DNA from 3 places in the Cytobacillus sp. FSL M8-0252 genome. Region 1 is predicted to be linked to each of the others. Evidence: riboswitches for the same ligand, from Rfam matches in the RefSeq annotation. Region 1 holds a riboswitch; each other region holds the start of a gene.

What was found. A riboswitch is a leader RNA that binds a small molecule or an ion and turns the genes downstream of it on or off. The one in region 1 is predicted to bind S-adenosylmethionine.
Positions count from the first base shown of each region.
Region 2: it holds a riboswitch for S-adenosylmethionine, as region 1 does, so the genes downstream of both, MKX83_RS00700 (bifunctional homocysteine S-methyltransferase/methylenetetrahydrofolate reductase) here and MKX83_RS08565 (alpha/beta hydrolase) in region 1, are expected to answer to the same signal.
Region 3: it holds a riboswitch for S-adenosylmethionine, as region 1 does, so the genes downstream of both, MKX83_RS02215 (O-acetylhomoserine aminocarboxypropyltransferase/cysteine synthase family protein) here and MKX83_RS08565 (alpha/beta hydrolase) in region 1, are expected to answer to the same signal.

Region 1 is NZ_JBBOWZ010000001.1:1,656,993-1,662,560, forward strand. It holds gene MKX83_RS08555 (LLM class flavin-dependent oxidoreductase) at 1-353, shown strand, start outside; gene MKX83_RS08560 (MetQ/NlpA family ABC transporter substrate-binding protein) at 371-1,186, shown strand; SAM riboswitch class I at 1,270-1,372, shown strand; gene MKX83_RS08565 (alpha/beta hydrolase) at 1,630-2,418, shown strand; gene MKX83_RS08570 (hypothetical protein) at 2,411-2,560, shown strand; gene MKX83_RS08575 (YezD family protein) at 2,581-2,748, shown strand; gene MKX83_RS08580 (hypothetical protein) at 2,781-3,101, shown strand; gene MKX83_RS08585 (LLM class flavin-dependent oxidoreductase) at 3,115-4,491, shown strand; gene ssuE (NADPH-dependent FMN reductase) at 4,505-5,053, shown strand; gene MKX83_RS08595 (alpha/beta fold hydrolase) at 5,261-5,568, shown strand, end outside.
Region 2 is NZ_JBBOWZ010000001.1:140,073-145,640, forward strand. It holds gene metH (methionine synthase) at 1-1,201, opposite strand, end outside; gene MKX83_RS00700 (bifunctional homocysteine S-methyltransferase/methylenetetrahydrofolate reductase) at 1,179-3,038, opposite strand; SAM riboswitch class I at 3,145-3,257, opposite strand; gene rpsJ (30S ribosomal protein S10) at 3,616-3,924, shown strand; gene rplC (50S ribosomal protein L3) at 3,961-4,590, shown strand; gene rplD (50S ribosomal protein L4) at 4,615-5,238, shown strand; gene rplW (50S ribosomal protein L23) at 5,238-5,522, shown strand; gene rplB (50S ribosomal protein L2) at 5,551-5,568, shown strand, end outside.
Region 3 is NZ_JBBOWZ010000001.1:420,730-426,297, forward strand. It holds gene MKX83_RS02200 (IclR family transcriptional regulator) at 1-334, shown strand, start outside; gene MKX83_RS02205 (hypothetical protein) at 339-464, shown strand; gene MKX83_RS02210 (hypothetical protein) at 832-1,230, shown strand; SAM riboswitch class I at 1,318-1,409, shown strand; gene MKX83_RS02215 (O-acetylhomoserine aminocarboxypropyltransferase/cysteine synthase family protein) at 1,697-2,974, shown strand; gene MKX83_RS02220 (DUF1648 domain-containing protein) at 3,309-3,803, shown strand; gene MKX83_RS02225 (Parvovirus coat protein VP1-like protein) at 3,962-4,228, shown strand; gene MKX83_RS02230 (DUF3231 family protein) at 4,358-5,356, shown strand; gene MKX83_RS02235 (MFS transporter) at 5,488-5,568, shown strand, end outside.

The DNA.
Region 1 (5,568 bases):
CATTAACGAAAGATGCGAAGAAAAAACTATCGATTAAAGAAGCGATTTCAAAATTAGAAGGATTAGATAGAGACAATATAATTGTCGGCAATCCATCAGAAGTAGCAGACCAAATTCAATATCAGTTTGAAGCCTCTGGTGTCGATGGTTTTAATTTAAATCATTTAGTAACGCCAGCAGATTTGGAAGATTTTATTGAGCTTGTTATTCCGATTCTACAAGAACGTGGTTTATATAAAAAGGAATACAAAAAGGGTACGTTAAGAGAAAAGCTTTTTACTCATGGCTCGCCCCTTTTACCGAGTGGTCATCCAGGAAGTAAATATCGTAAAGGTGAAAAGATAAATAATTAAAATAAGAGGTGAAGGGTATGAGAAAAGTTTGGTTATTATTTTTTGTACTGACTTGTTGCACTGTTTTAAGTGCATGTGGGACATCAGGTTCATCCGGCGAAGAAAAGAAAGAGATGGTCTTAGGGGCGACAGTTCCTTATAGTGATATGCTTGAGCAAGGTGTAGCACCACTACTTGAGGAAAAAGGGTACAAAGTAGAAGTAAAGGAATTTAATGATTATGTTCAACCGAATATTGCTTTAGATAGTGGAGATTTGGATGGTAATTTATTTCAACATAAAGTGTACTTAGAGAATTTTAACACTGAAAAAGGGATGGATCTAGTAGATATTATTTCTGTTCCTACAGCTCCAATTGGTATTTATTCAGAAAAATTCAACTCCCTTGAAGAAGTGAAAGATGGCAGCACGATGGCCATTGCTAATGATCCTACAAACTTAGCGAGAGGATTAACAGTTGCGCGTGATGCTGGTTTAATAGAATTGAAAGATGATATAAACCCAGTCAATGCAACAGTAAATGATGTATTATCTAACCCGAAAAATTTGAAATTCCATGAAGTAGATGCAGCCCAACTGCCAAGGTCTCTTGAATCAGTTGATCTTGCTGCTGTTAATGGTAACTTTGCGGTTGCTGCAGGATTAGATTTAACAACAGCAATTTATCGGGATCAAATTCCTGAGGAAATCCAAAATAGGATTGTTGTTCGTAAAGAAGATAAGGACGCCCAAATGGCAAAGGATATCATTGAAGCCATAGAGTCGGAGGAATTTGCAAAAGTAATTGAAGAAAACTTTAAAGGTTTTCATAAACCAGAATGGATGGGCGAATGAGTAAATCATCTTAATTTTTAAAAAATAATTGACAAATATTGATAAATATTATAGAGTAAATGATATAAAATTTAATATGATTTTTCTTATCCAGAGAGGTGGAGGGACTGGCCCTTTGAAGCCTCGGCAACAGGCAATTTATTGCACTGTGCCAATTCCAGCAAGCTGTTGCTTGAAAGATAAGGAGAGATAAAGAACGGAACTTTAACCTCTTCTTGTCAGAAGAGGTTTTTTATTTTGCATGATTTAATCACCAAGGGATGATCTCCTCTATACAAATGCTGTTTTTAAACTGATTAAACCTATTTGTTAAGTTGGAATTAAAGTTGCTGATTGGACCTCCAAAGGCAGTAGTGCAGCTAGATTTACATCAACGGGAAAAATCGGCAATGGTAGTCAACCATTGTCCACCAAAATGTTGCAATATAAAGGAGGACGAAAAAATGAAAAGAGTAGAATCAACAGTTATACCAGGTGCAGATTCTTTTTATTATGAAGGTGGGGACATTGGTATTCTCCTCATTCATGGCTTTGTTGGAACACCGCAGAGCATTGAGGACTTGGGTGCGGAACTTGCAAATAGGGGTTTTACTGTTCATGCCCCAAGGCTCACGGGACATGGAACAAAAAGCAGAGATTTAGAGTTATATGGTTATGATGATTGGTTCAATGATGTTGTTACAGCTTATAAGCAATTAAAGGAGAAGTGCAAACAAGTCTATTGTTTAGGTCAATCTATGGGCGGTGCATTAGCGCTGTTGTTAGCTAAGAAATATGGAGAGCTGGATGGTCTGATCCTAATTAATACTGCACTGACATTACCAGATTACGAGTATTTAAGATATTACGATGAGAAACACTATATTGACGAAGGTAGCCCAGATATCAAAAATCCGACTATACATGAAATTACTTACGATAATATTCCGGTAAAAGCAGTTCACTCTTTACAAAAGGTAATGAGTGACGCAGGAAAAAGTTTATCTCAAATTCATTGCCCAATATTATGCTTTAAGTCTATCCATGATCATGTTGTACCTCCAGAGAATACAGATCGTATTTTTATCGAAATTCAAACAGATCATAAATGGCTTCGAGTCCTTTACAACTCATACCATGTAGCATCCATGGATTATGATCAGACCAAAATTATTCAGGATACAACAGAATTTCTAGATACGATGAATGAAGAAAAAAAGAACACCGAGTGGGGGGGAAAAGAGGTTGGCTAAGTTTTTACAAAAAGCGATAGCAAAGAGAAAACAAACCTTAATCAACCTTATGCTTACTATAGATGAAATAAAGTTCAAGCGACATGAATTAGAACAGTTAACACTTACAGAAATAGAGGAGCTTGTAAAAAGACTAAAATAAGTCCCATAAAGGAGAATTTTATGGAAAAACACATTGATCAAGATAAAATTCATACCATTCTCACAACATTAAAGGAACTCGAATATGGTTGTGTCACCATTACTGTACACGAAGGGGATATTACCCAAATTGACATTACCGAGAAGAAACGATTTGCTCTGAAAAAGAAACAACAAAATAAAAAATGATGGAATGGAGCAAATGAAAAGGAGTGAGTTACATGCAGTCAACAATTAGTAATCAAGCACCCAATGTAGCTAAAAACCTATCAGGCTGCATGTACTTGAATCTACCTGACTTTCACTTTATTAGATGGTGTTGTCAATCTTTTAATATTAATAAAGGAATCTTCCATACGGTTGAACAATCGCTTTATGACAAAGGGTTGCATTCAATAATTGTTAGGAGACTGTTCGTCATCGCGTTTTTGGATTTTGCCTCGAATCAAATTGAAAATCGAAACAATAAAACGAGAATCAAATTTGGAAAAGGTGGTTTAAGTAAAGCACTTGATGAGTTTTTTATAAAATATGATCACTAAAGGAGAATTAAAAATGACCGCGAAAAGAATGTACCTCAATGCTTTTGATATGAACTGCGCTGGGCATCAATCACCAGGACTATGGACACATAAGGATGATCAATCTTCCACTTATAAAGACATATCATATTGGACACATTTGGCTCAAGTACTTGAAAAGGGACGTTTTGATGCCATTTTCCTGGCAGATGTGCTTGGTACATATGATGTTTATCAAAATTCTAGAGAAGCAGCGGTTAAACAAGGGGTACAAGTGCCAGTTAATGATCCTGCTTTCGTTGTTCCTATAATGGCGCAAGTAACAAAACATTTAGGGTTTGGTCTAACGGTTTCAACTAGTTTTGAACATCCATATGTATTTGCAAGGAGGATGTCCACTCTCGATCATTTAACAAAAGGAAGAATAGGTTGGAATATTGTCACATCTTATTTAAATAGTGCCGCACTAAATATAGGACTAGATCAACAAATCAGCCATGATGAACGTTATGAGATAGCTGATGAATATTTAGATGTCACATATAAACTGTGGGAACAAAGCTGGGAAGACGACGCAGTGGTTTTAGACAAGGAAAAAGGGCTCTATACAGATCCAAGTAAAGTTCACGATATTAACCATGAAGGGAAATATTTTAAGGTGCCAGGTGCACATCTATGTGAACCTTCTCCGCAAAGGACACCGGTTATTTTTCAAGCGGGTGCATCTACAAGAGGGAGAAAGTTTGCTGCTAAACATGCAGAGTTGGTCTTTATAAGTGTGCCCACAAAAGAAGCCGGTAAAGTAATAGTCGATAAAATTAGGGAAGCAGTAAGAGCGGAGGGGAGAGACCCCAGTGAAGTAAAGATTCTCTCTCTCGTCACGCCTATTATCGGTGAAACAGAGGAAGATGCTAGAGTTAAGTATGAGGACTATCAAAACCATGCTAGTTATGAAGGATCATTAGCGTTATTTGGGGGGTGGAGTGGTATCGACTTCTCAGAGTATAAAGCAAATCAACCAATCGAGTACGTTAAAAATGACGCCATTCAGTCAATCGTTGAAACATTTACGAATATAGATTCTACAAAGAGTTGGACGGTCGATGACATTGCCAAATTTGTTGGTGTTGGCGGGATGGGTCAAGTGGCTGTTGGTACAGCACACTCTGTTGCTGATCAATTAGAAGGATGGAAAGAAGAGACAGGAGTTGACGGGTTTAACGTTGCATATGCCGTCACTCCAGGTACATTCGAAGAGTTCGTTGAGCATGTCATTCCAATCCTACAAGATAGGGGGCTCGTAAGAAGAGAGTATGAAGAAGGTACTTTAAGAAAGAATTTATTTGGGTATGACCATTTGCCAGAGCATCATTATGGTAAAAAATTTGGTAAGTTGACAGTTACAAAATAGGAGGCATCTGAAGATGACAAATGTTGTAATCATATCGGGAAGCACATCAAACAATTCCCGTTTAAACGGATTAGAGCAAGAAGCGATTGCTTTTTTAAACAAAAAGGGCGTGCCATATGAGCAAATTACAGTAAGGGAGCTACCTGCTGAAGATTTAATTCATGCAAAATTTGATAGCCCAGCAATTATCGCAGCGAATGAAAAAGTAGAAAAATCAGATGCTGTAATTATATTAACACCAGTATTTAAAGCCTCTTATACAGGTGTACTAAAAGCTTATTTGGATTTATTACCTCAAAAAGGCTTCGTTGATAAATCTGTATTACCGCTTGTGATAGGGGGCTCATTCGGACATTTACTTATGATTGATTATGCATTGAAACCAGTTATATCCAGTTTAGGAGCAGAAACAGTCCTTCAGGGTGTATATGTTTTAGATAAAGAGATTGAAAGAACAGAAGAACATCGTTTTATTGTCGAAAATCATGTAAAGGAAAGATTAGATAAAGAATTAAATCGTCTGCATTCTTTATTGTCTATAAAGGAGTTACAACTAAAATAACTGAAAATATATTTTTTGCCGAACAACTCCTGTTTGTTCGGCTCCTTTAATTGTTTGAAAAAACTTTGAGATACAATATTTTTATAAAATTTAGAGTTATATAATAAATAAGAGAAGATAAATTTTAGCTATTGTTTTGCCACTACTTTTATAGATTGAGGCATAGATTATATTATTATTGAATTTTTTAAAATGGAGGTTGATGATGTGACAATAATGAAATTAAGTGACGGTACAAGTATTTATTTTGAAGATGTAGGTAATGGTGAACCAGTCATTTTTATTCATGGTGTATGGATGAGTGGTCGATTCTTTGAAAAGCAGATAGAATACTTTAAGACTGATTATCGTGTGTTAATACCAGATTTACGAGGACATGGTCAATCAGAAAAAATCCATCATGGCCATACCATTGCACAGTATGCCGAAGATATTAGACAATTTATCACAAATTTAAAACTAGAGAATGTGACCCTTGTTGGCTGGTCGATGGGGGCATTTGTCATATGGGAGTA
Region 2 (5,568 bases), 1.5 Mb from region 1:
TCGTTACTTCAGCTAAAAAATGGTCCATATCTTCTATCTCATTACGATCAGGGTCAGCAAGGCATATATCAATGACGCTTGCTCCTTTTTTAACTTGGGCTCTAGCAATTTCGGATGCTTCCTCATACTTTCCTTCATTAATCAACCGTTTGAATTTTTTTGAGCCAATGACATTTGTTCGCTCACCAACCATAATCGGTCTAATAGATTCATCATAGGTAAGGGGTTCAATACCCGATAGTTTATGCTGTCTCTTTTTAGTAATGGGACGGGGTGGTACATGGGCTAATGCTTGACTGATTGCTGTGATGTGCGCTGGTGTGGTACCGCAACAACCACCAACGATATTCACCCAGCCCTGTGTGGCAAAATCCAAAAGCTTTGTAGATAGAGATTCTGCTGTTTCGTGATAACAACCGTCTTCATCTGGTAAGCCTGCATTAGGATAACAGCTAACCCCAGTTGAAGAGAGTTGTGCTAGAGAGCGAATATGCTCTTGCATAAATTCCGGTCCAGTTGCGCAGTTGAGTCCAACAGCTATTGGTTTCATGTGCTCTATTGAAATGTAAAACGCTTCGATGTTTTGCCCTGCCAAAGTGGTGCCCATCGGTTCTATTGTCCCTGATACCATAATAGGGAGTTCTTTCTTTGTATGATGAAAGGCTTCTTTAATCCCTAGGAAAGCAGCTTTTACATTAAGGAGATCTTGGCTTGTTTCTATTAATAATAAATCTACACCACCGTCAATGAGTCCTATGGCTTGTGTACGATAATCCATGACTAATTGTTTAAAAGTTGTTCCACCGGTAACGCTTAATGTCTTAGTAGTTGGTCCCATAGATCCTGCTACATATCGCGGATGATTAGGCTTGTTGTATTTATGCGCTGCTTTTATAGCGATTTCAGCCGCTCTGCGGTTTAATAATTCACTTAAATGCCCAATATTATATTCTTCTAAAACGATACGCGTCGCTCCGAATGTATTTGTTTCAATTATATCTGCCCCTGCCAAAAGATAAGCTTCATGAATTGATTGAATCAATTCAGGTCGCGTAAGTGTGAGGTGCTCATTACAACCTTCTAAGTCCTCACCACCAAAGTCATCTGCAGTTAGGTGGGCTTCTTGTAGCATGGTACCCATTGCTCCATCCATGATTAAAATCTTTTCCGTCATTTGTTTAGTGATGGCTACTTTTGACATAATGATGCTCCTTCATCTGTTGATCTTTTCTTCTAATATGATTGGTCAGCTCGGTTGTGAGTTGATATCTAAGGAAGGGGGTAACAAGGTAGATGCCTTGAAAGAGTTCTAAGGCTGCATCGATCAACTCTTTTGTAATTAATAAGCCTTCTTTCTCAGCTAGAACAGGGTTAACCGCTTTAGCCATTCTGTCGCGGGTCGTTTGAGTAATCTTGATACCAGGCACTTCGTTATGAAGATACTCTGCATTTTTGCTGCTAATCAGTGGCATCATTCCGATGAAAATAGGTGCGGACAGATGCTTTGTTGCCTCATGAATCTCTAATAGTTGTGTTACTGAAAACACTGGCTGTGACACGAAATAATCAGCGCCTGCTTTTATCTTCCTTTCAAGTCGGGCAACAGCTTTGTCTAAGGATTTGACATGAGGATTAAATGCTGCCCCGACCGAAAAGACGGCATTTTCACCAAGTTCAGAACCTGAAGGGGAAATTCCTTCATTAAATTGTTTAATCATTTCTATTAATTCAAAGGAAGATAAATCAAATACAGATGAAGCGCCTGGGAAATTACCAACTCTTGCCGGATCCCCTGTAATGGCTAAAATATCATGCAACCCCAATGTATGAAGACCCATGAGATGTGATTGTAAGCCGATTAAGTTTCGATCTCTACAGGAGAGATGGACAAGTGGTCGAACGTTTGTATCCCTTTGGATGATATGTGCTAGGGCTTCATTTGCGATTCGTGGTGTCGCAAGAGAGTTATCTGCGAGTGTGATTGCATCAACCCCAGCATCTTTTAAGGCTCTGGCGCCTTCAAAAAATTTAGCAGTTGATAGCTTCTTAGGTGGGTCTAGTTCGACGATGATGGTGCGTTTTTCTTGTACAAGTGTCTCTAACGGGGTATTGGTGCGTTCGATTATAATTCTCTCTATTTTAGGTTTCCTTTTATTTGTTACTTGTTTTTCAATAATCGGTACAGCATGCCTAACTTCGTCTGCAAATGCTTTAATATGGCCAGGTGTCGTTCCGCAGCAACCACCAAGCAGTCGAACACCTTGCTTAAGGAAGGACTTCGCTGATTTTCTAAAATAGTCTTCACCCTCCTTATATTGAATCGTACCATCGATATAGGCCGGTAGACTCGCGTTAGGATATGCAGATAGAAACGCGTGCTGAGGTAATTCAACGGAGGAGAGTGTCTCTAACATATGATGTGGACCTAAACGGCAGTTTACCCCGACAACATCTGCCCTTTTAGCTTCTAACCTTTTTAAGGCGTCATTAATTAACGTCCCATTTTGTAATATAGCGATTTCTTGTAAAGACACTTGGGCAATTATAGGTATATCCGTTTCTTTCCGGGCAATAGAGAGAACCGTTTCTAATTCTTCTAAATCATAATACGTTTCAAGAAGGAGCCCATCTACGCCTTCTATCAATAAGCAGTATAGCTGTTCACGAAAGTTACGTTTAATTTCATCTAGAGGAATAGAGAGGGGGTTTAATCCTCGTACACCTCCAATTGTGCCAAGCACATATGCCTGGTGCTGTTGAATACTAGATCGTGCCAGTTTTACAGCCGCACTATTAATCTCTTTGACTGAATCCTCTAGGCCATACCGTTTCAATTTTAAATCATTCGCAGCATAGGAATTTGTTTGAATTAAATCAGCACCTGCATGGAGATAGGCTTGATGAATGTGCTGAATTTGTTCCGGTGCTGAGAGGTTCAACTCTTCAAAACATGTATCCGTACCATAAGAATAAAGAAGTGTTCCTATCGCACCGTCAGCAATTAATACTTGGTTCTTCATTTTTTCAAGGAAGTTCAAAGGTCTCACTCCTTCAATTCATATTTTGTTGAATTCAATGGATGAGAAGCCAAAGAGAAAATAAAAAAGGCCCTCAAGAAGAAGGCCTATTATTATCATAGTCATCTTCTCATCTTTCAAGCGTATAGCTTGTAGGAATTAGCACCTTTTCAATAGTGTTCACTATTGATGGTTGCTGAGGTGTCATCGGGCCTATCCCTCAACCTCTCATGATAAGAAATAAAAAATATTTTATTGACTAAAATTTACATGAATGAGTCTATGTTTGTCAAATAAAAATTTAGAAAATTTAAAAATAAGTAATTAAATAAGCGTTTTTTTAGAAAATGATGTAAAGAGGAGGATATACTTGAAAACACTATTAACAGCAGTTATAATGTTAAAAGTGTGCAGAACAGAGAGAAACGCAATCAATAGTTGCATTTGTTATGTCTTTTCTGTATAATAGACAATGTTGGTCTTTGACTGCGATGAAGTGAAAGGTTGCTGACACACCCGGCCGCTTTGCCATGGCGAGTGTGTGGGAAATTTTCACGGAGAATGTCTATATGAAAATAGGCGAAAAGGAGGGAAAATAATGGCAAAACAAAAAATTCGTATTCGTTTAAAAGCTTATGATCACAGAATTCTTGATCAATCTGCTGAAAAAATCGTTGAAACTGCAAAACGCTCTGGTGCGGCTGTATCTGGTCCAATCCCATTGCCAACTGAAAAGTCAGTTTACACAATTCTTCGTGCGGTGCATAAATATAAAGATTCTCGTGAGCAATTCGAAATGCGTACACACAAACGTTTAATCGACATCATTAATCCAACACCACAAACAGTCGATTCATTAATGCGTTTAGACTTACCATCTGGTGTTGATATCGAAATTAAACTTTAATTAATACATTAAAACAATCTAGGAGGTGTGACTGAAATGACCAAAGGAATCTTAGGAAGAAAGATTGGTATGACTCAAGTATTTGCTGAAAACGGTGATCTTATCCCGGTAACAGTGGTTGAAGCTACTCCAAACGTTGTTCTTCAAAAGAAATCAGTTGATACTGATGGATACGAAGCAATCCAAATCGGTTTTGAAGATAAACGCGAAAAGCTTTCAAACAAACCGGAAAAAGGACACGCTGCTAAAGCTGATACTACTCCTAAGCGCTTCGTTCGCGAATTACGCGGAGCTGACTTAGCTGAGTATGAAGTTGGTCAGGAAGTCAAAGTTGATATTTTCGCTGAAGGTGAAAAAATTGATGTAACAGGAATTTCAAAAGGTAAAGGTTTCCAAGGTGCAATTAAACGCCACGGACAATCTCGCGGACCAATGGCACACGGTTCACGTTACCACCGTCGCCCAGGTTCAATGGGTCCTGTTGCTCCAAACCGCGTATTCAAAGGTAAATTATTACCTGGTCGCATGGGCGGAGAACAAATCACAGTACAAAACCTTGAAATCGTAAAAGTAGATGCAGAACGCAATCTTCTATTAGTAAAAGGTAATGTACCTGGCTCTAAAAAAGCGCTTCTAAAACTAGTAAGTGCGGTTAAAGCAAAGTAATAACCCGGAAAGGAGGAAGTAAGAATGCCTAAAGTTGCATTATTAAACCAAAGTGGTTCACAAGTTGGCGATATTGAGCTGAACGACTCAATCTTTGGTATCGAGCCAAACAACCACGTGATGTTTGAAGCTGTTATTATGCAAAGAGCTTCTCTACGTCAAGGAACTCATAAAACTAAAATTCGTTCTGAAGTAGCTGGCGGAGGACGTAAACCATGGCGTCAAAAAGGCACAGGTCGTGCTCGTCAAGGTTCAATCCGTTCACCACAATGGCGCGGAGGCGGTACTGTATTTGGTCCTGTACCACGCAGCTATAGCTACAAATTACCTAAAAAAGTTCGTCGCTTAGCTATCAAATCAGCGTTATCTACTAAAGTTGCGGAAGAGAACATTCTAGTATTAGAAACTCTATCTTTCGAAGCTCCAAAAACAAAAGACTTTAAAGGTGTACTTAAAGGTCTTTCTGTAGATTCTAAAGCATTAATCGTAACTGCAGACATCGATGAAAACGTAGCATTATCTGCTCGTAACATCCCTGGAGTAACAGTTGTTACTGCTAACGGAATCAGCGTATTAGACGTTTTAAATCATGATAAATTGATCATGACGAAGCAAGCGGTCGAAAAAGTAGAGGAGGTGCTTGCATAATGGATGCACGCGATATCATTAAGCGCCCCGTTATCACTGAACGTTCTACTGACATCATGGCTGACAAAAAATATACTTTTGAAGTTGATGTAAGAGCTAATAAAACTCAAGTTAAAGATGCTGTTCAAGAAATCTTTGATGTAAAAGTTGAAAAAGTGAACATCATGAACTACAAAGGTAAATTCAAGCGCATGGGTAAATTCGGTGGTTATACAAACAAACGCCGTAAAGCGATTGTTAAACTAACTGCTGACAGCAAAGAAATCGAAATCTTTGAAGCTTAATTTCTAACAAGAAGAGGAGGGAAATGAAATGGCGATTAAAAAATAC
Region 3 (5,568 bases), 1.2 Mb from region 1:
TTCATCGACTGGGAAAATATTCGAGAGCTTCCTTGATTCAGCAACAACTAAAGATTGGATTAAGGTTATGGGGAAAGAAGGAAAAGGGAATGCGGTAGAAGAAATCAACCGCGTAAGGCAGGAACGGATTGCCTTTGCTAAGGAGCCTTTGATTCCTACTGTATCTTCTGTGTCTATACCAATCTTTAATTACAATCAAGAATTATTAAGTGCGATAACAGTAGTTGGTTTCTCAGAGTCGATTCCAAAAGACCCCTCTGCAGATAAAAGTCAATCTATTATAAAAGTAGGAAAAGAAATCTCTGCACAATTTGGCTATCGAGCGAGGGGCTGAATGATTGAATCCTACTCTATATGAGGCGGTTGCATCGAAGGGAAAGTTATTTGCCATAGCTAAAAGAGATTTAGTTATGGTCCATGTAAAAGAGCAAAACGAAGCTAAAAAGAAGCAAATCGAAGTATGAGCCATGTAAAAGAGAGAAACGAAGCTAACAAAGAATCAAATTGAAGTATGAGCCATGTAAAAGAGAGGAACAAGGCTAACAAAGAATCAAGTCGAATGATGAGCCGGGTAAAAAGGGCAAAACAAAGCTTACATAAATAGCTGGATATGCATCTAGTAGTGGAAGGGTGATTTCACCTTTCATTCAAATGCGTAAGAAAAATTAGAAATTATTGTATCCCCCTTATATCCTAGCTACTTGGTTTAATTTAGACTAAAACTACACACCACCCGACTCCTTAATTGAAAATAGTTTCATGTGATTTTATTGAATATTTAAAAGAGAAGGTCTATAATTTTATATAAATAGTAAAGGTGGTGCTCTAATAGTGAACAGCAAGGATATGTCCAATCATGTATTTTTTGATATATTAGCAGAGAAAATTAAAAGAGATAGTCATGAAGAGTACAATCAATTTGTTAATTATGTAAACGTATTAGCTGAGGATAAAGGGTGGAAGGAATTACAAGAAGAGGTTGTTCATTTACAAGCTTTTCTTTCATATTTAGATGATAAGTTAGCTATCATCGATGATTATGAAGATATTATGAATATGAAAGCAACTTTGCTTGATATGATTGTTAACGATTTAAATGATACGTCTGTTTATCTTTTAGTGGAGGCTCTTATGTATAATAAAGAGCTGAATTATTTGCAATCCTTTATATCTCCAGTTGAATATTGGGTGTCAGTAATAAAGGCAAAAGAAAGACTTTGTGCTGCATAAAAGATTTATTATAAAAAGCTGTTGACAGCGCCGGATGATAAGGTTATTCTGATTAATAATTAATGACTCTTAAAATTTAAAAAATTCAATTTATCAAGAGAGGTGGAGGGACTGGCCCTTTGAAGCCTCAGCAACCGACCAAAACTAGGTAACGGTGCTAATTCCAAGATAGATAAGTTGAGGATATGGCGATATATCGTGAGCCCCTCTTCTTTAGCAAGAGGGGCTTTATCTATGCCGATTAGACGACTAAAGGCGGCTTTCGATGGAAGAGTACAATCTCTTTTTATTGAAAGTGGTCTTTTTTCTGCTCTTGAAAAAAGGTGTTGGACATAAAAAATTGATGTTTCAAATTCAATTTATGAAAAAACAACCATTGTGCTGGCATACTCAAAAGCTCATCACTGATAGATGGTTCCGAGTCGAGTTTGTTTATTATAAGTGAAATGTGAGAGGAGAATGAAAAATGAATCATCACCAGTTTGATACAATAGCGCTTCATGGGGGGCAAGTGCCAGATCCTGTTACAAAGTCGAGAGCCGTACCAATATACATGACTTCATCCTATGTGTTTGAAGATACCGATCATGCAGCAAGCTTATTTCAGATGCAAGAGCCTGGCTTTATTTATTCAAGGAATGCAAATCCAACCAATGCAGTGTTTGAGGAGAGAATGGCACAGTTAGAAGGTGGCGTAGCCTCATTTGCTGTTTCATCTGGGCAAGCAGCGATTTCCATTGCCCTTTTAACACTTGCAAGAGCAGGCGATGAGATAGTTTCTACACAGGCTCTTTATGGTGGTACCTACCATTTATTTGCAGAAACGTTTAGTAAATTCGGTATCAATGTTCATTTTGTTGATGGGACGGACTTTACATCTTTAGAAGGAAAAATTAATAAAAGGACAAAGGCGATTTTCACAGAGACAATTGGCAACCCGAATATGGAGGTAGCACATTTAGAAAAGTTAAGTGAGATAGCGAAACGTCACGGCCTACCATTAGTAGTAGATAATACATTTACTACGCCATTTTTACTAAAACCACTTGCATTTGGCGCGGATATAGTCGTTCATTCAGCAACTAAATTTATTGGTGGACATGGTACGGCAATCGGTGGGGTAATTGTAGATGGAGGAAGATTCGAATGGAGTAACGAAAGATTTCCTTCCTTTAATGAGAAAAAGCCTGCTATTGGTAATCGCAGCTATGTTGAAATTTCTAGGGAAAAAGCTTTTATTCTTAAAGCAAGATTTGAACTTGGCCATGACTTAGGGGCAACGCTGTCTGCCTTCAATAGCTGGTTATTTATTCAAGGTCTGGAGTCATTAAGTGTCAGAGTAGAAAAGCAAGTCGCTAATGCACAAGTTTTGGCTAAACGGTTAGGAGAGTTACCTCATATTTCTTGGGTGAACTACCCTGGGTTAGAAAGCCATCCACAATATCATCTCGGGAAAAAGTATTTTCCGAGTGGGGCAGGTGCAACCTTTACATTTGGCATCAAAGGGGGAATCAGTACAGCTAAAAGGTTTATCAACTCACTAAAGCTGGTATCACATTTAGCAAATGTTGGTGACGCTAAAACGCTCATTATTCATCCAGCGAGTACAACACATGCTCGTCTTTCACCTGGACAACAAGCGGAGGCGGGTGTGAGTCCCGAAATGATCCGCCTTTCTGTTGGCTTAGAGGATCCTGTAGATGTGATGGCTGATATCACGCAAGCGTTAAAACAATGTACGTAGGTTTATTACGATTTGCATTATAAAGGGTGAAAAGTGTGAAGTTAAACTGCTTATCAAAGAACCATTCTTTATTCCTTTACCATATACTTTGTTGATCGCATGTCTCAGGCGATTCACCTCATACAGTATGAATGACAATATTTTTCTCAAACAGAGCCATCAACACTGATATCTTACCATTACGACGCGCCTGTTTCCTTTCATGAAAAGGGGGATAGAGCCATCGCGTAATTCCCTGTATGAACTAGTTGCCTTTGATTATCTAATGGATGAAACCTTTTTATCTTTCCTTCGTATGTATTAAAAAGACGAACGGAAAGAGGAGGAATGGGGTATGGATAGACCAGTACTTAAATTGCCTCGTACTAAATGGGAATGGGGATGCGACATACTTGGTCTTATTGTATTCATTGGGTCGATTGTATTCTTAGTTGTGTCTTGGTCAGCTATACCTGAACAAGTACCGGGTCATTACAATGCTTCAGGGGAAGTTGATCGGTGGGGTTCTAAATATGAATTATTTATCTTACCAATTATCGGCGTGTTTCTATGGTTTATGATGGGGATATTTGAACGGTTTCCTCATATTCATAATTACCCTGCACGCATCAATGAATCAAATGCAGCCGCATTTTACTTAACGAGTAGAAAAATGCTAAATGTCATAAAGAATATTTGCCTCGCATTATTCGGCTTTATACTTATACAATCCATTAGAGTAGCATTAGGATGGGCGGACTCTTTAGGCATTTGGTTTCTGCCAGTGTTTTTACTTGCCACGATAGTTCCAATTATATTTACTTTGATTAAGTTTAGTCGAATTCAATAGTTGCCAACTTATCCTTTTTGGATAGGTTGGCTTTTTTATGTTATTTGACCAATAAGCACTGAAATAAATTGATAAAAATATTCCCCTATTAGGTAAGGTCACAGGCGAAATGGACTTACTGTTTGTAATATATATAAAAGGATAAGAAGGTGAAAATAGTGAACAGGTTTAATAAAAAAGGTTTTTGTTTGCCTGGAGGTTATCGGTATTGTGGCCCGGGTTGTAGCGGTCCAGGCAAGCCCATCAATTATGTGGATTCTTGTTGTCAGAAACATGATGCCTGCATTGATCGATATGGCCATTGTTATCAATGTGATCAAATGTTAATTGATTGTGTCAATCGAAAGAAGTATGCATCCAGGCATGAAGGAGCGACAGCTAGAGTAATTGATGCAGCTATGCGTTTTCGTATGCTTTGGGGATAATTTAGAAAGCTGGAGGTAAGGGAACGACTATCCCTGTCCTCTAGCTTTTTTGATATAAAGGGAATATTTAGTAGGAGAATAGCAAAACTTAGTCACAAGAATGGTTATTTTATAAAAGTAGGTGACAGAATGGTCAATCGAAGTAAAATGACATCTACAGAAATTGGTGCACTGTGGATTACTTATCAGAAGAAAACAATGATATTAAGGGTTTTAGAACATTTTATAGAAGTGTCCGAGGATAAAAAAGCGAAAAAGCTTATGCAAGGTTTATGGTCTGAGTTAGAGCCAAATGTCCACCGTATTGAACAGATATTTAATGATGAGGGTGCTGTTATACCTCAAGGCTTCACTAATGCCGATGTGAACTTGAAAGCTCCTAAAATTTTTGGAGAGGGATTTGATATTCTTTTGTGTATGGTGTTAAAGGAAATTAGCATGGGACTATACACCCTTCATATAGCAACGTCCTACCGAAATGATATTATTGATTTATATCGTGAGATGACAAATGTAACGCAGAAATATTATCAAAAGTTCTTAAATTATGCGGTTGACGAGGGGTATTACCCATTACCTAATTTGATTAATGTCCCTACAACGGTCGACTTCGTCTCAGATATAAATTATACAAAAGGTTATCGCCTGTTTGGTGACAAAAGAGATATTAATACGATTGAGTTTAGTTATTTAAACCAGTCTATTCAAACGAATACAGTTGGCATGATGCTTATGACAGGATTTGCTCAAACGGCAGTTCATACAGAAGTGAAGGACTATTTTATTAAAGGGAAAGAGCTCAGCAAGGATATTTTGGAGGGAACATATGACATCCTAATTAAGGATGATATTAGGGTGCCGACAATTCATGGGTTATCGCTTACTAAGTCTAACATTCCACCATTTTCTGATAAATTAATGATGTATCTAACCTTTTTGTTAAGTAATTTCGGTCTCGGTAGTCAAGGATTTGGTGCAGGCTTTAGCTTAAGAGATGACATCAACATCAAATTAGGTTTATTTGTAAAAGATATCATGTTGTTTATTAGAGAAAATATAAGAATTATGATCGATAATGGATGGTTAGAGGAGCCCCCAAGAATGAGTGTAAATAATTTGAGAGAATAAAAATTGATTGGAAAGTTTGTTTCGTAACGAAGCACTTTCCTTTTTTTTTTTGAAATAAAGATTGCGATTATTCATATATTAGATTAACATCAAATTAGATGATTATCTAATTATATGAGGAGGGGACGAGAATGATCTCCATATTAAAAGAAGAGAAAGACTATGCGCGCTTATTCTTTGCGGGTGTTCTCAATGGAATAGGTGATCGATTT